3 regions of the Lactiplantibacillus argentoratensis genome follow, and region 3 is predicted to be linked to each of the others. Evidence: predicted binding sites of a transcription regulator. Region 3 holds the regulator's gene; each other region holds the start of a gene.
The links. The regulator NrdR, encoded in region 3, represses ribonucleotide reductase genes. The targets are predictions, from matches to a motif close to ACACNATATATNGTGT.
Positions count from the first base shown of each region.

Region 1: a site for NrdR is predicted at 5,384-5,399, ahead of V7R88_RS03835 (deoxynucleoside kinase). Genes of this name have one in related genera too.
Region 2: a site for NrdR is predicted at 3,990-4,005, ahead of V7R88_RS05095 (deoxynucleoside kinase). Genes of this name have one in related genera too.

Region 1 covers NZ_CP147647.1:834,475-842,385, reverse strand. Annotated here, with positions in the region: gene V7R88_RS03885 (ATP-dependent Clp protease ATP-binding subunit) at 1-1,108, opposite strand, end outside; gene V7R88_RS03880 (CtsR family transcriptional regulator) at 1,127-1,594, opposite strand; tRNA gene V7R88_RS03875 (tRNA-Pro) at 2,084-2,157, opposite strand; tRNA gene V7R88_RS03870 (tRNA-Pro) at 2,208-2,281, opposite strand; tRNA gene V7R88_RS03865 (tRNA-Arg) at 2,289-2,362, opposite strand; tRNA gene V7R88_RS03860 (tRNA-Leu) at 2,373-2,458, opposite strand; tRNA gene V7R88_RS03855 (tRNA-Gly) at 2,467-2,538, opposite strand; tRNA gene V7R88_RS03850 (tRNA-Thr) at 2,563-2,635, opposite strand; tRNA gene V7R88_RS03845 (tRNA-Leu) at 2,639-2,720, opposite strand; gene serS (serine--tRNA ligase) at 3,137-4,414, opposite strand; gene V7R88_RS03835 (deoxynucleoside kinase) at 4,697-5,332, opposite strand; gene V7R88_RS03830 (M15 family metallopeptidase) at 5,692-6,465, opposite strand; gene V7R88_RS03825 (amino acid permease) at 6,793-7,911, opposite strand, start outside.
Region 2 covers NZ_CP147647.1:1,096,797-1,104,707, forward strand. Annotated here, with positions in the region: gene V7R88_RS05075 (carbohydrate ABC transporter permease) at 1-228, shown strand, start outside; gene V7R88_RS05080 (carbohydrate ABC transporter permease) at 228-1,070, shown strand; gene V7R88_RS05085 (extracellular solute-binding protein) at 1,067-2,419, shown strand; gene V7R88_RS05090 (glycerophosphodiester phosphodiesterase) at 2,440-3,126, shown strand; gene V7R88_RS05095 (deoxynucleoside kinase) at 3,318-3,965, opposite strand; gene mscL (large-conductance mechanosensitive channel protein MscL) at 4,070-4,450, opposite strand; partial or broken gene V7R88_RS05105 (YhgE/Pip family protein) at 4,795-7,742, opposite strand.
Region 3 covers NZ_CP147647.1:1,225,494-1,233,404, forward strand. Annotated here, with positions in the region: gene polA (DNA polymerase I) at 1-1,610, shown strand, start outside; gene mutM (bifunctional DNA-formamidopyrimidine glycosylase/DNA-(apurinic or apyrimidinic site) lyase) at 1,622-2,446, shown strand; gene coaE (dephospho-CoA kinase) at 2,456-3,049, shown strand; gene nrdR (transcriptional regulator NrdR) at 3,091-3,606, shown strand; gene V7R88_RS05675 (replication initiation and membrane attachment family protein) at 3,628-5,031, shown strand; gene dnaI (primosomal protein DnaI) at 5,035-5,970, shown strand; gene thrS (threonine--tRNA ligase) at 6,303-7,911, shown strand, end outside.

The sequences.
Region 1 (7,911 bases), 390 kb from region 3:
GTTCTTCATACCGTGGCCGTAGCCCATCTAAGATTTCAACGGCTTCGTCTTCAGTCGGTTCATTGACCATGACCGTTGCAAAACGCCGTTCTAACGCAGCGTCAGATTCAATGTACTTTTGATACTCATTTAAAGTGGTTGCCCCAATCGTTTGGAGTTCCCCTCGTGCAAGTGCGGGCTTCAGAATGTTAGAGGCATCGATCGCCCCTTCAGCACCACCGGCACCAATCAAGGTATGCAATTCATCGATGAATAAGATCACATGGCCATCGTTGTAGATTTCATCGATCACTTTTTTCAAGCGATCTTCGAATTCACCACGATACTTGGTGCCAGCGACTAATGAGCCCATATCAAGCATCATCAAACGCTTGTCAGCCATATCAGTTGGTACATCACCAGCCACGATCTTTTGGGCCAGACCTTCAGCAATTGCTGTCTTACCAACCCCTGGTTCACCAATCAAGACCGGATTGTTCTTCGTCCGCCGTGATAGGATCTGAATGACGCGTTTAACTTCCTTGGAACGCCCGACAACTGGATCCATTTCCTGTTCACTAGCGAGTTGCGTCAAATCGCGCGCCAAAGAATCCAAAGTTGGGGTGCCTTCGGTCTTCTTACCACCGCGGTTAGCCGCATTACCCTTGCGCTTACTCATAGCGTCACTGACACCTAGCTTGCGAAGTACGACTTTCCGGGTCTGACCAAGGTCTAAGTTTAAGTTCATTAAAATTCGCGAGGAAAGGATACTTTCATCAGAGAGCATCGCTAACAACAAATGTTCCGTTCCAATCTTGTTGGCACCGAGCCGTTTTGCTTCATCACCAGCAACGGACAAAATTTCTTTGGCCTTTGGTGAATATGGCAAGTAGGTATCCTTGCCAACATTGCTCAACGTCCCATAGCCAGTGAACCGTTCGATTTCTTCACGAATGTCATCTTCACTAACGGCATATTGTTGTAGCACCTTATTAGCAATCCCATTTTTTTCGATGGCTAAGGCTAATAGCAAATGCTCCGTACCAACTGCCTGATGCTTGAAATATTTGGCCTGTTCCTGTGCCAGTACCAGCACACTTTTGGCACTAGGTGTAAATAAGTTATCCATTGCGATTCCTCGCTTTCTTTAGCTTTCGTAACGCAAGTGGTTCAAGATCCCGATAATTATCCGGGCCCGCAGACTGTTTTCTAAGTCCCGGTCCGTCAATCCTAACGTCTCGTGATCGATCGCCACTAAAATCAATTGCGCTTCCCGACGATTTAAGACGTCGTCCTCGTATAAACTCTGGACGACCGCATAGGCATCTCGTTGTGTGATTGAATCACCGATCACTTGTATGAGGGCGTCCAACACATCAGCATCATCGACCAAATTAACCTTTTCAATGCGAATATAACCCCCACCGCCACGCTTACTTTCAACTAAGTAACCATTTTGGATCGTAAACCGGGTCTTAATCACATAATTAATCTGTGAGGGTACCACGTTGAAAAGGTCGGCAATTTCTGACCGTCGAATTTCAACATGCTCCGAGTCCGCCAAAATACTTTTTAAATACTTCTCAATAATATCCGAGATATTTTGACTTTGCATGTGCTTCACCCTTTTCATTATCTTTGACTAATATTGACTATTATTATACGAGGATAATGGAAAAAAGCAAAGAATTTCACCCAAACCGCGGACTAGCATGTGCTTAACGGTTGTTACAGCATAGCACGCCGAACGATTGCTTTCAATTGATTCAACCACTTAATACCCTAGAATGATTAAATTATTAGGTCTCCATATTCATTGAACTACCTATTTAAAATATGTCAAGTTGAGTCACTCCTCATTGCAGGCGATGGGCACTGGTATCACAACGATGAACAGCAGTTCCGAGACTAATTTCTCCGAGCTCATGACTAACAGTGGCTGTTGCCTTGTCGGGATTATGAGTCACAACCACCGTATTCTTCACATGGCTGACTTAGTGAGTAACGTCGCAAAAGTGTCCCCTGACCGTTGAAACACCCCTGCTTACAAAAAAGGCCATAAAAAAATCCAGTCAAATGACTGGATTAGTTGGTTTAACCGTAATCGGGAAAACAGGATTTGAACCTGCGACCCCTACGTCCCGAACGTAGTGCTCTACCAAGCTGAGCTACTTCCCGAGAAAATTAAATAAAAAGCCTTAGCACTTAACTAAGACTGTGTTAAACGATCGGGAAAACAGGATTCGAACCTGCGACCCCCTGGTCCCAAACCAGGTGCTCTACCAAGCTGAGCTATTTCCCGATACTAATGCACCCAGTAGGAGTCGAACCTACAACCTTCTGATTCGTAGTCAGACACTCTATCCAATTGCGCTATGGGTGCTTATTTAAAATGCCGAGGACCGGGATCGAACCGGTACGGTTATCACTAACCGCAGGATTTTAAGTCCTGTGCGTCTGCCAATTCCGCCACCCCGGCAAATTAAAAGCGGAAGACGGGATTCGAACCCGCGACCCCCACCATGGCAAGGTGATGTTCTACCACTGAACTACTTCCGCATAATAAAGCTATTAAATTGTAAATGCCGACTAGAGGATTCGAACCTCCGACCTCCTCATTACTAGTGAGATGCTCTGCCAACTGAGCTAAGTCGGCATGTGCGGGTGAAGGGACTCGAACCCCCACGTCGTAAGACACTAGAACCTAAATCTAGCGCGTCTGCCAGTTCCGCCACACCCGCATGATGTTAATCATGCCTTGTTGCCGGTTCAAACAGTTCTTACTGGTATGCCTTGACAACTATTTAACTTTATCATCATGTTGAATACTTGTCAACAACTTTTTTCAAATAAATGGATAAATATACTTTTTGCTGGATAAACAAGTTATATTTTTCCGACAAGAAATATTATAGCACGGTAGCCGAAAATAGCAAACCCTATTTTCAAAAAAAGGTGAATAAATTTCAGTAAACCCAGCTTTTTCGCCCTTTTGCGCCTGAAATGTTGTCCCGACATTCTGCCCGTCCCGCAATTATTTAGTCAACTCGGCCGTTATTTCCACTCACATTTTAAAATCGACAGTTCCTTTTAATACTCATTAATTATGCAAAAAAAGCGAACTCGCATCACTGCGAGTTCGCTAACTTCATCTCAATTAACCTTGTTTTTCAATCTTCGTCTTACCGTGCATATATGGAACTAATACATCCGGAATCGTAACCGTCCCGTCTTCATTTTGATAGTTTTCCAAAATGGCCGCAACGGTCCGACCGACAGCTAAGCCACTCCCGTTCAAAGTATGAACGAATTGCAATTTGCCATCGTCATCGCGATATTGAATGTGCGCCCGCCGAGCTTGGAAATCAGTACAATTTGAACAACTCGAGATTTCCCGGTACTTGTCTTGTTCTGGGAACCAAACTTCCAAGTCATGTGTCATGGCAGCTGTGAAGCTCATGTCACCAGTCGTTAACGTAATAACGTGATATGGTAACCCAAGTTTCTTTAGCAATGATTCGGCATTGTTGGTCAACTTCTCTAATTCATCCCATGAATCTTCTGGTTTCGTGAACTTAACCATTTCAACCTTATTGAATTGGTGTAAGCGAATCAAGCCTTTCGTATCACGACCAGCACTACCAGCTTCTTCACGGAAGGCTGGTGATAAGGCCGTAAAGTAAACTGGTAATTTTTCAGCTGGAATAACTTCATCACGATAATAGTTGACTAATGGCACCTCGGCCGTTGGAATCAACGTCAAATCTTGCGTCGTAATCCGGAAAGCGTCTTCCTTAAACTTAGGAAATTGGCCGGTACCGTACATAGATTCATCAGTGACCATGTATGGCGGCAAAACTTCCGTATACCCTTCAGCTTCGTGCTGGTCTAAGAAAAAGTTGTAAACGGCGCGTTCCAGTTTAGCACCATCGCCCACGTAGTATAAGAAACGACTACCAGAAACCTTAGCACCGCGTTCAAAGTCTAAGATGCCTAAATCTTCACCGATATCCCAATGTGCTTTCGGCGTAAAGTCAAAATGCCGTGGCGTCCCGATTCGGCGTAATTCAACGGCGTCTTCTTCTTTTAAGCTAACTGGCACGTCGGGATGGGGCATGTTTGGCAAATGTGCAGCCATATCCTGAACTTGGGCATCAACTGTCCGCCGTTCTTCATCCAACGCTTTCACATCGGCACTAACTTTTTGCATTTCTGCAATCTCAGCACTAGCGTCTTCCTTGTTCCGCTTCTTCTGTGAGATTTCACCCGAAACTTGGTTACGCGTTGACTTCAATTGTTCGCTCTTAGCGATCAATTCACGACGCTTTTCATCAGCAGCCAATAAATCATCGATGTCACTCGCAGCAACACCCCGATGACCAAGCTGTTCTTTCACGAAATCTGGGTTTTGACGAATCATCTTAACATCTAACATAACGACGTCTCCTTCTTACTTTTTATCGTAAATAAAAACAGTCTCTCCTCCCAATTGGGACGAAGAGACTGCGATTCGCGGTACCACCCAAGTTCAGGATCATGATTAATCCCACCCTTAAACGGATAACGGCCGTGCCGTGCAGTATTACCTGCCCACATTGTCGCGCCGGAGTTTCGACTGCCGGTTCACACCACCCACCGGTTCTCTGAACGTCTACTTAAAAACGCGCCGTGTTTAATATTCACTGTCTACTATAGAGCATTGATCCTAAAAAGGCAACTAGCCTAAACTGGCCACTTTTTCGTCAATTAACCGAATGACTTCTTTACGCGCATCCGCATCGGCGACAAAATCAAGCTGATCCCCGTCAATCTGCATCTTCGGGCTATGATCGTAATTAGCGTACCAGTCGTCATAACGTTCATTCAAAGTCTGATAATATTTATATAAATCAGGATCTTGATCGATTTGTTCGTAAGAACGGCCCCGCTTTTGGATTCGTTTCAACATCGTCTCAAAAGAAATGTTGATATGAATAAGTAAATCAGGACTCTTTTGATGAGATGCTTCTGGCAATTCCTGCATCATATTGTCCAATAATGAATCATAAATGTCAACTTCGGTAGAGGTTGCTCGGCCAAGATCACCATTCAAATGGAACAATAGTGAATCTTCAAAAATCGACCGGTCTAAGACGTCCAGATCGTTAGCAAAAGCTGATTTAATACTATCCAACCGTTTATTTAAAAAGTAGATTTGTAATAAGAAGGCGTACTTCTTAGGATCCTTATAAAATAACGGCAAAATGGGATTATCATCAACTGACTCGTAAAACGCTTTAGAACCAAAGTGGTTAGCCACTAACTGCGTTAAACTCGTCTTGCCGGCACCGATTGTTCCTGACATTACAAGCATGGGGCGTCTCTCCTTTTAATCACGTCAAAATTTTGATTATCTCTAAAAGCAACACTACATATTGTACGCACCCACGTCTTAAAATGCAATATCTGGTGAGTTAATTCAGTAAAAAACTTCGTGGCCCATGTCAGAAATTCGCAATAAATCAGTCCTTCGAACAGCCGCCCAAAACCGACACACATCAATCTACGCTTTTGAAACTCACCCGAAATACGCCGTGCCCCAATGAGGACTTGTTGTGATGCGCCTATGCCCCTAGCGAGGAAAGTCAGCGAAATTAAAAGCGCCCGTTAGTGACTTCCTAACTGGCGCCATAATTACACTTGATTTAGTCTTCCAGAGCGTGCCAGATCAGGCTACTTGGCCGCCTTTTCGCGGGCCTGCAACAAACTGACGTATTGTTCGAGGGTCAGATTGTGCTTGGTCATAAATTCCGCACTCGCCTTACCAACATAACGGAAATGCCAAGATTCATAATCGATCCCGGTCGATTGCTTACCGTCCTTAGTAAACCGCAACACAAATCCATAGTCTGCCGCGTGATTGATCAGCCACTGCTGGCCCTTGTTCTTATCAGACGATGACAGCAGCTGGTTACCGTGCGTACTGTACCAGTGCGTATTCATGATATCCGCTGCGAGCCCAGTTTCGTGCTCACTACCGCTAGGGACCGCAACATATTCTTTGGTCAGCTTCAGGGCTTCCTTGGCGGATTTCCCTTGGTTCTCATAGGTTTGAATCGATTGGTTCCAAACCTCTTTTTGATAAGCAACGGAACGATATCCCGATACGATGGTCGCCGGATAGCCGGCTTTTTTCGCACCCGCTAGAAAGGCCTCTAGCGGCTTCACAATGGAACTACGGACTTCAATACCATCAACACTTGACTTGCTGAACGTCATCTCAGAGCGCTTATGCCACTTATTGACGACCACTAAGTCACTGTCAGTCGATTTGACACCCTTCGGCAAGGCACTAATTAGTCGCTGCCGTTTGGTCTGCGTCTTAGTCGACTTGGAACTTGCAGAACTACTGGTGGCTTTAGACGTCGACTGATTCGTACCACAGCCCGCCAAAACGCCTGCTAATGACACTAACGCTAGACCTCTTAACAAATTTCTCTTTAACATCTCTCTCGCTGCCTTTCTCATTTCAGCTTAGCATAATCATGCCCGACTCGCGTACGCTTAAGGATAAGTTTGCTAATTTTTAATGATTTCATCTATTCATTCTATCAAATTACCATAGTTAATCGACGCGCACACCCCCCAATTTTGGTTTAATTATATTCAGGATTCCGGTCCTTCTCAAGCACTGCTCCGCGATCAATTGCGGCAGGCTTGGCAACCCCAATCAACACACTAAAAACACGACCGCACTTGGCTGTGATTCACTCGACTAGTGCCATCAAAAAATGCGATTGACTTAACGTCAACCGCATTAATTCAAATTAGCACTTAATCTTGGTGATGTTTTTTGCGTGTTAAATCGACCTTATCTAACGGAATCATCTTGGTGTGGTGTCGAATCTTATAATAAACATACAAGATGATGAATAGTGGAATGCTCATGTAAGTCACTCCAATGGCCTGCCAATCAAGTGTTGCAAATGAATGCAAGTCTTGACCGATAATGACCACGACACACAAGATAAAGGCGAACCAAGGGCCAAATGGGAACCACTTAGCATGGTACCGTAATTCACTCAATTGATGACCCTGCTTAACGAAAGCGCGCCGGAAACGCAGGTGTGAGATTGCAATTCCTAACCAAGCGATAAAGCCCGTTAATCCACTGGCCGATACGAGGAAGATGTAAATCCGTTCCCCGAATAGACTCGATAAGAACGTGAGTAATCCAATCACCGTCGTTCCTAATAATGCCATGATTGGAATCCCACGACGATCGACCCGACCGAACGTCTTCGGTGCGTAGCCTTGTAATGACAGGGAATACAGCATTCGTGTCGAAGCGTACATCCCCGAATTAGCGGCGGATAGTACGGACGTCAAGATAACGGCGTTCATCACACTAGCCGCGGCCGCCAACCCGGCCCGCTTGAAGACTAACGTGAACGGACTGATGGCAATATCGCTTGCCGATGACCCTAAGAGATCCTTCGACGTATAAGGAATGATTGCCGCAATCACGAAAATGGCTAGAATGTAAAATAACAAAATACGCCAGAAAACTTGTTTAATTGCCGCTGGAATACTTTTCTCCGGTGTCGCTGACTCGCCCGCCGTGATCCCGATTAATTCAGTTCCTTGAAACGAAAAACCAGCGACCACGAAAACGCTCAAGATAGTTGGAATCCCACCAACAAACGGCGCCTTTTTATAGGTGAAGTTACTGAGACCAGTGGCATGACCGCCCATGATTCCCACGATCGTCAGCACACCGATGACCAAGAATACGAGTACGGTCACCACTTTAATAAGTGACAGCCAGTACTCAGTTTCGCCAAACGACCGGACTGACAGCGCGTTGATCGTAAAAATCAAAACGAGCGCAATCAGACTAAAGACCCAACCTGGTACGGATGGCAGCCAGAACTGCATGACAATCGCTGCCGT
Region 2 (7,911 bases), 130 kb from region 3:
GCGGTGATTACGTTGATCTCGGCGTTCAAGAGTTTCGGACTGATCGACTTGATGACGGCGGGGGGACCCACGAACGCCACTAACTTATTAGTTTATCGGATTTATCAGGATGCCTTCGTTGATGGAAACTACGCGCTTGCTAGTACGGAGTCGATTATCCTAGCGATTATCATTGCCGCCATCACGGTAATTCAATTCAAACTTTTAGCAAAGCGGGTGCATTACTAATGGAAAATACGATGGCTACTCAAGCCTTGATTCGTCACCGAATCGCGATTGGGCTTCGATACCTGTTATTAGTTGCATTAGCGTTAGTTATTATTTTACCGTTCATTTTAGGTCTGTGGACCAGCTTTTTGCCGACAACGACCATTGCGAAAGGGTCGCTGAGTGGTACCCTTTCTTGGCAAAATTATCAGGACGCGTTCACCAAAACGCCGATTCTCCGCTACTTATTTAATAGCTTGGTAATTTCACTCGTTCAAATGGTGGCGCATCTGTTCTTCGCCTCAATCGCGGCGTATGCCTTCGTATTTTTGGAATTTAAATATCGGGATGCGTTGTTTTATCTGGTCTTGGCAACCATGATGCTACCATTTGAAGCCGAAGTTATTCCGAACTTTCACACCGTCCGTGCCATGCACTTGTTGGATCACTACGCGGTGATGGTTATTCCGTTCCTAACTTCGGCCTTTGGAATCTTCATGCTCCGCCAGGCCTTTCGACAAATTCCGTGGGACTTAAAGGAGGCGGCTGACGTGGAAGGCCTATCGCACTGGCAATTTTACCGGCGGGTTGCCTTGCCATACTCACGAATCAGTTTGTTGACGTTAGCGGCATACAGCTTTTTAGGGAGCTGGAACCAATACTTATGGCCAATGCTGACCACGTTTTCAAATCGGCTGCGGCCAGTCCAAGATGGATTGCGGCAATTGCATTCGGAGGAAACGGCCACGAATTGGGGGCTCGTCCAGGCGAGTGCGGCCATCGTGGTGATTCCGACGTTAATCGTCCTTTTCTGGGGGCAACATTACTTTAAATCTGGATTGAATGAGGGCTCGGTGAAATGATGAAGATAACGCGAAAGTGGCAGTGGCTAGCCGGGATTGTGGCTGTCCTCATGGTAGTGGGTGGCGTGGTTTATAGTCGGACCCGTGTCCATGCAGATAGTAGCCGCATTAAAGTGGTCTTCTGGCATGAGATGAAAGGACCAGGCCAACAAGCGATTGACGCCTATGTTAAAGCGTTTAATCACCAACAGTCGAAGTATGAAGTCGTCGCCGAATTTGAAGGCGGCTATAACGGGGTCATTCAAAAGATCCTGAACACGCACGGCACGGCCGCATCACCGGCACTATTTCAATCGATGGATATTTCCACTAGTCAGATGTATCATAGTGGCTTCACGACGCCGATGCAGAAGTTCATTGATCGTGATCATTACGATGCTGATCAGATTATTCCGGGCGCCAAAGCCATCGTGATGCGGGATAATCAATTATTAGCGATGCCGTTTAACGCGTCGCAAACGGCACTTTATTATAATAAAGCGGTCTTGCGACAGTACGGGATCACCCCGCCACCAGTGGATCCAACCTATGATGATATTACCCGCGTCGCTAAGGCCATTCATGACAAGTCACACGGCAAAGTCAAGGGGATGACCATGGAAGCCTATTCGTGGTTATTCGAGCAGCTGGTCGCTAATGCTGGTGTTCCCGTTGCCAATCATGATAATGGTCATACCGGTAACGCAACTAAGGTCGATTTCACGAGTCCCGCAGCCATCAATGCCATGAAGTGGGTCAAAGAGAATATTGACTATGGCGACTTTATGAACTTTGGTTCGGGTGGTAACGCCGCTGCCAATGAAGCAGCTTCATTCTTAGCCGGTCATTTGGGGATTTTTATGCAATCATCCGCAAAAACGGGGCAGTTATATCAAGTGCTAAAAAATGACTTGGGCGTCACGTACTTCCCCCGGCCGAATGGGCAGAAAGCCAACGGAATCGCTGTTGGTGGGGCAGCACTATGGATTGCAAACGATAAGCCCAGTGTGGTCCAAGATGGTGCGTGGGAATTCACCAAGTTTCTCGCAAGCGCACAGACTCAAGCCGACTGGCAGGCCAAGACTGGTTATTTAGCCGTTAATAAGGGCGCTAAGGACGAACCAGCCCTGAAGAAGTTATTTAAGAAGTCGCCAGTGCTAGAAGTTTCTGGTAATCAGATGTTGCGTACTAAGCCGAATAATACGAACTCGGGTGTCTTTGTCGATGGCTGGGTTCCAGCACGGACAGCGATTCAAACAGCCATGCAGCAAATCTTTGCTGGGCAAGATATTCGCCAATCGTTGCAAACGGCTGAAAATACGTACAATAAAGTGTTAGAATCAAATAACCGTGCAAACGGTCGTCATTAATTGGAAAGAGTTGAAGAATTGTGCCAAATATGTCGTTGATTTATGGTCATCGGGGTGTTCCCGTCAAGTTTCCTGAAAACTCATTGGCCGGGTTTGCGTATGCTATCAGTCATCATATCGATGGCTTAGAGTTTGACGTCCATCTTACTAAGGACCAAGTACCGGTGATTATGCATGATGAACGAATTGATCGAACGACTAACGGACAGGGCGCCATTGCGGACCTGACGTTCGAACAATTGCGTAGATTCAAGTTAGCCAATGGCGAACCGGTTCCATCCTTACAAGAATTCTTGACCTTAGTTAGTGGGGAGCCAGTTCACTTGAATCTTGAGTTGAAGACTGATCGACACTATTATCTTGATATTGAACGGATTGTCTTACGGATGGTCCAGCAGACTGACTTGATCTATCCGGTCGTCTTCTCCTCATTTAACTTGAAGAGTTTACAGCGGGCTTACGCCATTGATGCCAGCCAGAAGTATGCTTTTTTGACCTCGGCGCGGCTGGGTAATCCAGATGAGTTTGCGACTCATGAACACTTAGAAGGGGTCCATCTTGAGCATTATCAACCTGTACGCCACGTCGCTGAACGGGTTTGGACGGTGGATGAGCCGGCCGTGATGCAGCAGTTGTTTGCGGCCTCGGTCAATGCGGTGATTACCAACAACTTTGAGTTAGCGCAACAAGTCCGAGCGGCGATGTAACTGGCTAGTGTGGTATTCGAAGGTTGCTAGTTATGACGGGGCCAGTCGCTAAAATTTCCGGGCGACGATTCGCAGGTGACTAGGGTCACAGCCAAAACTGCCGGGATCATTTGACAGCTCGAAGTTACTCAGATTGTACAAAGCAAAAGCGCCAGTCCCACTATCGGGGCTGGCGCTTTTAGCATCATTGATTAAACTGTGGTGGGGTTGCGGATCTTACCTAATTCAGAATCGATTTGTGCCAATACTGCTTGTTGGTTAGCAGGTTTTTCCAAGTCGTACTGTTGTAAATCAATCTTCATTTTAGGGCTAGCATCGTATTCATCGTACCATTTCCGATAAGCGGTCCACATCTTATAGTAATAAGATTCCAGTTCAGGGTTGTGGTCGAACTGTTCGTAGTCGCGACCACGCTTCTTGATCCGGTAAAGAATGGTATCGAAGTCAGTTTCAGAGTAGACCATCAAGTCCGGCGCCTTCTTAGGCAATTCAGTCAATTCGGTCATCATATTGTCTAGTAGTTGCAAGTAAACATTCAATTCGGTATCAGAGATGTTTCCTTCAGCGTTGTTTTCTTTGGTGAAGAGGGCATCTTCATAGATGGAGCGGTCGAGGACGTTGTTATCATCGGCCAATGCCTTCTTGATCATTGCAAAACGTTTGTTGAGGAAATAGATTTGTAATAGGAACCCGTAATTCTTAGGATCCGAATAGTAAAGTGGCAATACGGGGTTGTCGCCAACCGGTTCGTAAAATGCCTTAGTTCCAAGGTGGTCAGCAATTAACCCTGTTAACGTGGTTTTGCCGACCCCAATCATTCCTGCTGTTATTATCACCATGATAGCCCCTCTTTATAAAAAATTGCACAATATATTGTATCTCAAAAAAAGTTTTAATACCATATAGACTTTTAATGAAAAATTTGCTTAGGAGCCATTTTCACCTATTTTTTAGTCTGTTCCTTTAATAAATCCCGAATTTCTTCCAAGTATTGCGCGGAAACATCGACTTCTTCTTCTTCGGGTTCCTCTGGTTCATTTTTAACCACTTTATTAATAATTTTTACCAGAATGAAAACAACAATGGCCACGATGAAGAAATTGATGATGGCATTTAGAAAGGACCCGTATTTGAAGGTGGCGTCCCCGATACTGAACTTTAGGTTAGATAAATCGACTCTGCCTAAGAAAATCCCAATCAGTGGATTGATTAAGTTGTCCGTCAATGATTTGACGATAGCGGTGAAAGCAGACCCAATAATAACCCCAACGGCTAAATCAATCACGTTGCCGCGGGCAATAAATTCCTTGAATTCTTTGATCATGTGACTCGCACTCCTTTATTAATTGCTGTTAACAGTATAGCCAAAATCAAACGCTGACTCAATCAAAACACCAATCTAATTCAACCGTAAGTTGATTCCTCATTAAAGCATACCCATTTTGATTTGAGTCAGTATCATGATTAGTTTTGTTTGGATAGTGACTTAATCGGTGCTGGATACGCAGTGTGGTTGCGTCAGAAATTCGGTTGGAGTGCGCTGACGGGCCAAGTCACCTAGTAATTTGGTGGTGAGAGCGGTTGGATGATGAAAAAAACGACTTTCTCCGAATTAGAGAAAGTCGTTCTGTGATGGCTACCTTGATGCGATAGCGTCAATTCAAGTGGCTAATCCGCCTGGTTGTCGGATGCTTTGGCCTGAGCTCTTCGCTGAACCAGAGTAGCTAACTTACTCTGAGTGGCTTTGACGGCGACGGGGTCTTCAAAGTCGATTTTAGCCAGCCGTGGGTAACGGCGGATAAAGAACAACCAGGTCAGGGCGATAAACAGCACTAGAAACAGTGTCAAGATGCCCATCTCAGGAAGAGCAGAATTACCAGTCATTAGGGTCTGTCGCAAGCCGTTCACGCTGTAACTCATTGGTAACCACGGATGGATGACTTGGAAAAAGTGACCTGATAACTGAATCGGGTACGTTCCCGCTGAACTACCGAGCTGTAAGACTAGTAGCACCATACTGAAGAAGGCACCGGCCTTGCCGAGGACTAGGTTAAGCCAAGCAACGATTGTCATGAAGAGTAGTGCTGTTAACGTGAGTAGCAACCAAGTGGCCCAGGGATGAATCGGGCTGAGTCCGTTGATCAACATCATCAAGCCGAGCATAATCGTACTTTCCATGATTGAAAAGCCGAGCATGATACTGGCTTTACTACTCCACCAGCCTAGCGCTGAATCTGGATGCTTGCGTGGCGTATACATATCGAACATCATGTTGAGAGCGAGGGCACCGACGAAGAGCGAAACACTCAGCATGTACGGTGCCATGCCAGTACCGTTATTTGGGACGTCATCACGGTCCTGGTGAGTCGTGGTGACGGGCTTGGCAACTTGTTGATAGGTCAGTGTTGATGGGTTAACTTTACCCTTATTTGCGGCCGTTCCTAATTTGGTTGCCAAAGTCTGGTTACCCGCTTGAATTTTTTGACCAGCAGTTGTGACCCGGTTAGCGCCCGTGGCCAGTTGCTGAGCGCCAGTTGCTAATTGCCCATTGCCACTAGTGAGTTGTTGGCTGCCATTAGCAAGTGCAGTACCCGCTGTGCCGAGCCGATTTAAGCCGGTCGCGACCTGCTGACTCCCAGTAGTTAATTGTGCAATGCCAGTTGTTAAGCTTGGCAGGTTGGTCTGTGCAGCTTGTAGACCCGTAGCCACGCGGCTGGCACCTTGTGTTAGCTGGTTGCCCTGGGAGCTGAGTTGACGCGTGCCCGCGGTCAGCTGTTGAGAACCCGCAGCAACTTGTCCCGCACCTGTAGCCAGTTGTTGACTCTTCTGATTGAGCAAGCTAGTGTTTGCATCCAGTGTTTTAAAGCCTTGAGTGAGCTGCTGGCTATTAGTTGTGAGCGTTGTTGTTCCGCTAGCCAAGTTTGTCGCACCAGTAGTGACGGCCCCAATGCCATTAGTGAGATTAGGTAGGACCGTGTTCAGCTGGGTTAGACTAGTCCTCAGCTTGTTAGCCGCGGTACCAGCAGATTGAATACCGGTCGTCAGTGATTGGGCACCGGTAGTGAGTTGGTTGACCGTGGTTGCAAGGCCTTTCTGTTGTTGAGTCGTGGTACTGAGGGCCCGAGTCAAAGCGGTCGTATCGACAGCCGGTTGCGTCGATTGGGCGATGGCTGTGGTTAAACTCGCAAGGGCACCGTTAATGGCGTCACGGTTAGCGGATTGATCAACCGTTGCCAAAATGGCTGATTTTTGTGCCGCGGTCAATTTTTGACTGTCAGCGGTTGCGGCGACATTGTCATGAAGCGTCGCACTAGTTTTAATAGCCGTTGTTAGCGCACTTAGCGTGGTTTTAACGGACGATAAGTCAGTCCCAGCAGCCTGTTTTTTCAGCGCTGCCACGGTTGCGTTGATCGTGGCTTGATCATTGGTTGCTTAAGCTGCGTCTGCAATTTTTGCAAGCCGGTGGTGAGGGCCTGACTGTTTTGACCTAGTGTCTGGATGCCAGTAGTTAGCTGACTTGAGCCGTTCGTTAGAGCCGTCGTTTTAGTCGTTAACTGAGCGGTCTGTGCTTGTAGTTGAGTAGCACCTTGACTAAGCTTGCTGGCACCAATGTTGACCTTGCCGACACCGGCCACATAAGCGTTTAAACCGGAACCAAGCTGTTGTGTACCAGTCGCCAGTTGAGCGGTACCGCTACTGAATTGTTGCGCGCCGCTGGCCACCTGGTGGGCACCAGTATTGACTTTGACAGTCCCAGTATTCACTCGCTGGGCGCCGGCAACGTATTGATTAACGCCTTGATTTAGTGTTTGGGCGCCGCTGTTGAGTTGGCCCATGCCAGCAACTAACTGATTACTTTTGACGAGCAGTTTTGTTAGACCGGCGACTACTTTTTGGTTTCCCGCCTGTAGTTGTGAAACGCCATTCAGATATTGGTTTAAACCGATCGTTAGTGTTTGACTCCCTTGTTTTAGTTTCAGCGAACTAGTTGCCAGGGTGTCCAGGTTGGTGGCGATTTTTTGGTTGGCGGTTTGGAGCTGCTGCCCACCAGTCGCGAGCTTTTGATTATTGGTAGCCGCTGTTTTGAGACCACCGTCAAGTTGTTTGATAGCAGCAAACATCGTTTTGGCATAGCTCGTTGTAATCGTTTGGGCGACGGATGACCGAATCGAAGTAGCGGCGGAATCGGCCATCTTGCTAGCGACAAAGTTATGTCCAGCACTGGTGTCGTAGTGTAGCACCATGGCTTGTGGTTGGTGATCGAGTAAGGTGGTTGCGTGGCGTGAGAAAGTGCGTGGAATCGTGAGCACCATGTAATAGCGGCCGTTTTTCAAGCCAGCTTGCGCTTCACTTGCACTGACTTGGTGAAACTTTAAAGCGTCAGATTTTTTTAAATTCGTTGTTAAATTGCGTCCAACACTGAGATGCTTCCCTTGGTACGTGACTGGCTGATCGTGATTGACGACGGCTACGGGTAAATTATTTAACCGACCGTATGGATCCCACATCGACCGTAAAAATGTCACGGCATAAATTGATGGAATGAACATAATGATTGCCATGACGATAATCATTAGTTTGTGTTTGCGCATATACGCCCATTCTGCTTTAATCATCTTTACTTGCGCTCCCTTAATTGCCTATTTTTTGCGTAAAACCCCGCGTGTGCATTAAAGAGGATAACAGGTTTCAGAAAAAGCACCACATCATCAAGACAGCATGTGAGGTTTAAACCCCATTTTGGGCGCAAATGGGGTTTAAAATAAGGGTAAGTTGTGATTTTAA
Region 3 (7,911 bases):
GGTACATCAGTCGGGATGTGGAATTATTAATGCAACCGACTGTGGCTGACCTCTTGAGTAGCACAACGATTACCAAGGACGTTTTTGATATGAAACGCACGACGGTCGGGCTTAATCGTTTGGGTATTCAGCTAGGTAAAGTCGATTTTGATCTCTTACTCGTTTCATACTTATTAGATACAAATGATAACAGTAACGACTTGGGAAGTTTAGCTGAGCAACACGGGTACACTGACTTGCCGAGTGACGAGACCGTTTATGGTAAGGGCGTTAAGCGTGCCATTCCTGAAGATGATGATGTCTACTTTAGTCATCTCGCCCGGAAATTGGCCGCGATCGCTAGTTTGAAGCCACAGTTATTAAAGGAATTGGCAGCCAATGAGCAGGATCAACTTTACGATGATATTGAAAAACCGATGGCCAATGTCTTAGCTCAGATGGAAATCGCCGGCATTACGGTCGACAGCAGTCGACTTAAAGCCATGGGCAGTCAGTTTACAGAACGGTTGAGTGAAATTGAACAGACGATTTATCAAGAAGCCGGTGAAGAGTTCAATATTAATTCACCTAAGCAACTAGGTCACATCTTGTTTGAAGAAATGAAATTACCCGTAATCAAGAAGACCAAGACAGGGTATTCTACCGCCGTAGACGTTCTAGAAAAGTTAGCACCGGAAGCACCAATCGTCGCTAATATTTTACAATATCGTCAGATTTCGAAGATTCAATCGACCTACGTTGTCGGTTTGTTAGATGCCATTCATTCTGCTGATCAAAAAGTGCATACGCGCTACTTGCAAACGTTGACCCAAACCGGCCGATTGTCGTCCGTTGATCCAAACTTACAAAACATTCCGGTGCGCTTGGAAGAAGGACGTAAGATTCGACAAGCCTTTGTTCCTAGTCATGAAGGTTGGCAGATTTTCTCGTCTGATTATTCGCAAATCGAATTACGGGTTCTCGCGCATATTACTGATGATGAAAATATGCAGGCCGCTTTTAAAGCGGGTGATGATATTCATGCCGCAACGGCCATGCGCATCTTTCATTTGAACTCAGCTGAAGAGGTGACGCCAAATATTCGACGGCAAGCCAAGGCGGTTAACTTTGGAATCGTCTATGGAATTAGTGATTACGGCTTGTCACAAAATATCGGCATTACGCGTAAACAGGCTCGCAGCTTTATTGACGCTTACTTCAAAGAATATCCGGGTGTCAAAAAGTATATGGATGAAATTGTCCAAACGGCGAAAAAACAAGGTTATGTGGAAACCATTTCACATCGACGCCGGTACTTGCCAGATATTAATTCCAAGAGCTTCAACCAACGCTCATTCGCTGAACGGACAGCCATGAATACCCCCATCCAAGGGAGTGCGGCTGATATTATCAAGATTGCGATGATTAAGATGCAAGATAAGTTACAGGCTGCGGGTTTGAAAGCAACCATGCTGTTACAAGTTCATGATGAATTGATTTTTGAAGCGCCAAAAGAAGAAATTCCAGTTTTAGAAAAATTAGTGCCAAGCGTGATGGATTCCGCCGTACAGTTAGCCGTACCGTTAAAGGTTGAGAGCCACTACGGTGATACTTGGTACGATGCAAAATAGGGGGAACCACCATGCCTGAATTACCTGAAGTTGAAACTGTTCGTCGCGGCTTAAATCGTCTGGTTAGTGGGGCAACGATTGCTAGTATCGAGGTTTTTTGGCCGAAAATTATTAATAATGATGTCGATAGTTTCAAACAGCGTTTAGCCAACCAAACGATCCAGACCATTGATCGGCGGGGGAAGTATTTATTGTTTCGCTTTAGCAATGGTCTGACGATGGTGTCGCATTTGCGGATGGAAGGCAAGTATAATGTTGTACCGCGTGGTGAAGATCAAGGTAAACACACGCACGTGATCTTCCATCTGACCGATGATCGTGATTTGTTGTACAACGATACGCGTAAGTTCGGGCGAATGACGCTCGTGCCGACCGGTGAAGAAGGCACGGTGGCGGGATTGCGGACAATTGGCCCGGAACCCGTTGCTGAACAGTTAACACTGGCTTATATGACGGCTACTTTTGGCAAGTCGAAAAAGATGATCAAGCCACTATTGTTGGATCAAAGTAAGATTGCGGGCATTGGGAATATTTACGCGGACGAAACGCTATGGATGAGTAAGATTCATCCAATGCGGCCTGCTAATTCGCTAACTACTGATGAGATTGCTACATTGCGCCAAAACATTATTGATGAAATGGCGATGGCAATTAAAGGTCACGGCACCACTGTTCATTCATTTTCAACGGCATTTGGTGAGGCCGGTCAGTTTCAAAATCACTTACACGTCTATGGTCGTGAAGGGGAACCTTGCGAACGGTGTGGCACAATTATTGAGAAAATCAAAGTGGCACAGCGAGGGACCCATTTTTGCCCGTTAGAACAACGGTTGTAGGTGATCAAGATGACAAAGTTGATTGGATTGACTGGTGGCATTGCCACTGGTAAGTCGACTGTTTCTAAGCTGCTGGCAACTAAGTTACCAATCGTTGATGCGGATAAAATCGCGTGGCAGGTTGAAGGGCCAGGCCAACCGACGACCCAAAAAATTGTGGCGCACTTTGGTCAGCAAGCAGTGCTGGCAGACGGGCGGCTGAATCGGTCATGGCTTGGCCAGTTGGTTTTTAACGATGCTCAAGCTTTACAAGCCTTAACTGCAATTACACGGTTACCGATTCAGTACGCGATGTTCGAAGCGATTGTCGCGGCGAACCAGCAACAGCCAGACGCAATTATTTTAGATGTGCCGTTGTTATTTGAAAGTGGCTGGCAACACGTTTGTGATCAAGTGTTGGTTGTGACGGCACCACCAGCCGTAGTATTGCAGCGGTTGATGGCGCGTAACCACTTATCGCAACAGGCGGCTCAGGCACGAATTGACAGCCAAATGCCACTTGCACAGAAGGTCGCAAGGGCTGACGTTGTCATTGATAACGGGGCCAACATTGATAAAACTAAAGCAGCCGTGTTAAAATGGCTGAAAACTATTACTAAATAAAGAAAAACTGATTGTTAGTTGTTACAAGGGGTGAGAAGTCTATGCAATGTCCACATTGTCATCATAATGGCTCCCGCGTGGTTGACAGTCGACCAACTGATGATGGTCGCGTGATTCGACGGCGCCGGGAATGCGAAAACTGTGGATTCCGGTTCACAACATTTGAACGGGTCGAAGCCACGCCATTATTAGTCATTAAGAAAAATGGTGCCCGCGAAGAATTCAATCGTGAAAAAGTCTTGCGCGGAATTATTCGCTCGGCCGAGAAACGACCCGTTAGCATGGAAACCATGACGGGCGTCGTTGATGATGTTGAAAATAAGGTCCGGTCACTGGGCGAAAATGAAATTTCAAGCCAAGTTATCGGCGAGTATGTCATGGAGCAATTGGCAGATATTGACGAAATTTCGTACATTCGTTTTGCCAGTGTTTACCGGCAATTCAAGGATATGCACGTCTTCTTGAATGAACTCCAAGATATGATGGAGCGTGATAAGGTCAAACTGGCAAAACCGTCAGCGAAGACGACCCACGCACCTAAACGAAAAAAAGATTAGTGAAAAAGAATGGTGAACAACATGCCAAATGATGAACCCTTAACACCCAAAACTGGGTTAGTGGTCCCGCAAGCACCAGCGCTCAGTGCGGCGCAACAAGCTGTATTGGCGGAATTATACTTGCCACTGATGGGGCCATTGGCATATAGCTTGTACGCGGCGTTACGTAGCTTACAGAGTAGCGAGAATGAGCTGAGCAATCGACGCAGTCACGCGGAACTGCTTGGCATCCTAAATGTGGACTTGCCGACGGTGTTAGCGGCTCGGCGTAAACTTGAAGCAACTGGCTTGTTGCGCAGCTATTATCAACAAGATGAATTGGGTGCCATGTACATTTATCAATTACAAGCACCATTACTGGCGTTACAATTCTTTGCGGATGATCTATTGAGTGTCCTATTGTTAGATACGGTCGGTGAGTTACGTTATCAACAACTTGCTGGCGATTTTGCAGCACAGCCGATTGACTTGACGGCTGCCAAAGACGTGACGGCAAATATCTTAGATGTGTTTCACGTTGATAGTCAAAAAGTTACGACGCCACCTCTTTCAGTGCAAAAGGTGCGCGCCCAATTGGCGGCCAATGAACCGGCCGAGGATCACTCGCCCGTGCTCAGTGACGATGACTTTGACTGGCAACTGTTGGGGCAAATTTTGAAGCAGAACTATGTTGATCTCAAACAGGTTGCGAGTTCACGGCAACTGATCATTACGGAAAGTCGGGTCTACGGCATCAGTGAGATTGAGATGGCTAAGTTAATCAGTGAAGTGGCTAGTTTAACAACGGGTCAGTTTGATGAAAATCAATTGAAATTATTGATTGCGCGGCGCTATGAACGGCCCGCAGTTTCGAGTCAGCAGGTCGCTACGGAAGCAACGGTTGCAACGACGACCACTAAGGATAACAAGGCTTCAGCACAGCTCTCAACGGCTGAGCAGCAACTCGTGACGTATGCTAAGCAGACAGCGCCGTATGACTTTTTATCAGCTTTGAAGCAGGAGAAACATGGTTTTGTGACGAGCGGTGAGAACCGGCTAGTTCATGATTTAATTGGTCGGGGGGTATTACCCAATGCCGTCATCAACATGGTGATCTACTACTTATTGCAAAATCGGGAGTTAGCTGCCCTTAATCGTAATTTGCTAGAAACAGTCGCCAATGATTGGCAACAACACGGCATTACGACGCCGGAAGCGGCTTTGATGTATTTGAAGCAACGTAAACAGCCGAAATCAACACCAACACGGCGCAAGAACAATCGACCGACGCGTAAGGAGATTATGCCAAAGTGGGCCCAACAACAGCAACAGACTGAGAGTGGTAAGCAACCAGCTCGGACCGGTAAACAAATTACTGCTGCCCAACGCAAACAGCTTGCTGATCGACTAGCAAAGCTTGAGACAAATTCGGAAAAGGAGGACTAAAACATGGAGAATATCTCAGAAACACTCCGGACGTTAATGAATCGGAAAAACTTGAATCATCGGTATGAGGCGTTAATGACAGCTGTGTACCAAGATCCAGATGTTCGCCAGTTTTTAGCTGCTCATCAAAACGAATTATCTTCGGATGCGCTAGAACGTTCAGCAGCTAAATTATATGAATTTTGTGAAGAGAAACGTAAAATTGCGCGGCACGAGCCAACTCAAGCACCTGGGTATCAGCCGACATTAGTGATGAGTAATCACTTGATTGACATTGCTTATCAGCCAACACCACAAATGCAAGAACAGCAAGCTGCTCACGCATTGCAACAGCGGGTTCGATCAATCAGCATGCCGAAAAACATTCAGTCGGCGGATTTAAAGACGTATGATCAAGATGGTGACCGGGCGACAGCATTAATGGCAGCACTTGATTTTATTGATGCCTATACACAAGCGCCCAAGCGTTTTCACCGGGGCTTATATCTCTACGGCTCATTTGGTGTCGGTAAAACTTATTTACTCGGTGGGATGGCGAACGCGTTGGCAGCTAAGGGTTTCAATACGACCTTGATTCATTTTCCGAGTTTTGCGGTCGAGATGAAGCGCTCGATTAGTAACAATACGTCGGCAGATAAGGTCGATGCGATTAAACGGGCACCGATTCTCATGATTGATGATATCGGTGCGGATGCTTCGTCGACTTGGATTCGGGACGATGTGCTCGGGGTTATTCTGGAGTATCGAATGCAGGAGGAACTGCCAACTTGTTTCTCGTCTAATTTTTCGATGCAAGAATTGCAAGATGGTTATTTGACGCTCTCACAAAAGGGTGATGAAGAACCAGTCAAAGCGCAGCGAATCATGCAACGGGTACGTTACCTTGCGAGTGAGATTGAGATGGTCGGTCGTAATCGACGACTCAATCCTGATGCTTAAAATCAAGAGTTGACTTTTAGTTTAAAAGTGGTTTAATGAAAACAGATGCAAAAGACACGCTTTGTTTACTATGGATTGCAGAGACCAAGACCTTGTTCTGGAAGTCTTGGACCGGGTTTACGAAGATACCACTTTTGTGAACATGCTCAATTGAGCCGGAACGCTTCCGTTATTAGCGCTAATGAGTCAGTGTCTTTGATGACACTGAAAAATCGGGTGGAACCACGTCAATGACGTCCCTAATGCTAGTTCAGTCTGGCATTAGGGACTTTTTTGTCGTCCCGGCGCGGTGTTTTGGTGAGTGGGTAAATTTTAAGGAGAGTGTCAAGTATATGGCAAGTATTAATGTTAAGTTCCCAGATGGTGCTGAAAAGCAATTTGATGCCGGCGTAACGACGGAAGAAATTGCAAAGTCAATTAGTCCTTCATTGGCTAAACGGTCGGTTGCTGGTAAGTTCAACGATCAGATCGTGGACTACCGCCAACCACTGACAACCGATGGTAGTATCGAAATTATCGCTGCTGATAGTGAAGACGGCCTCAATGTTTTACGGCAAACGGCTGCCCAAGTATTAGCTAACGCGGTTAAGCAATTATTCCCTAACATTCATTTTGGGAGTGGTGAAGGGAATGCCAACGGTTTCTTCTTTGATACCGACAATCCTGACGAAGATGGTAAACAAGTCAGTGAAGATGATTTGGAAGCCATCAGTGATAAGATGGCTGCAATTATCAAACAAGATTTACCAATCGAACGCGAAGTCTTATCAAAGGCTGACGCTTTAGCTTTAGTTGGTGACAACCCTTACCAACAAGACTTAGTTAACGAACGTGCCGCTGCCAACAATGATCAAGTCGTTGTTTACAAGCAAGGGGACTTCGTTGATTTATCTGACGGGGCCCAATTAGCTTCAACGGGGAAAGTCAAGGTCTTCAAGTTATTATCCGTTGCCGGTGCATACTGGCAAGGTAAGTCCAGCAATCCAATGTTACAACGGATCTACGGGACGGCCTTCTTAAAGCAAAAAGACTTAGATGCTGATCTCAAGCGGCGTCAAGAAGCCCGCGAACGTGATCACCGGGTCATTGGTAACGAATTAGACTTATTCTTCGTTGATCCTAAGGTTGGAAATGGCTTGCCTTACTGGATGCCAAATGGTGCAACGATTCGTCGCCAAATCGAACGTTACATTATCGACAAGGAAGTTGCAAATGGCTACCAACATGTATACACGCCAGTTTTAGCTAACTTGGACGTTTACAAGCAATCTGGTCACTGGGACCACTACCGTGAGGACATGTTCCCACCAATGGACATGGGTGACGGCGAACAATTGGAATTACGGCCGATGAACTGCCCATCACATATCCAGATTTACAACCATCACATTCGCTCATACCGTGAATTACCATTGCGGATCGCTGAACTCGGCATGATGCACCGTTACGAAAAGTCTGGCGCCTTAACTGGATTATCACGGGTTCGTGAAATGACTTTGAACGATGGTCATACCTTCGTTGCGTTGGATCAAATTGAAGAAGAATTCAAAAAGATCTTGAGTTTGATGGTTGAAGTATACGAAGACTTTGACATTTCTGATTACCGGTTCCGTTTGAGCTACCGTGATCCTGAAAACAAGGAAAAGTACTTCGATGATGACGCTATGTGGGAACGCAGTCAAAAGATGTTGAAGTCCGCTATGGATGATATGGGCTTGGATTACTTCGAAGCTGAAGGTGAAGCTGCTTTCTATGGTCCTAAGTTGGATGTTCAAACTAAGACGGCCCTTGGTGGTGAAGAAACCTTATCAACTATCCAATTGGACTTCTTGTTACCAGAACGCTTTGACTTGAAGTACGTTGGTGCTGATGGTGAAGAACATCGTCCAGTTATGATTCACCGTGGTCTTGTTTCAACGATGGAACGGTTCGTCGCTTACT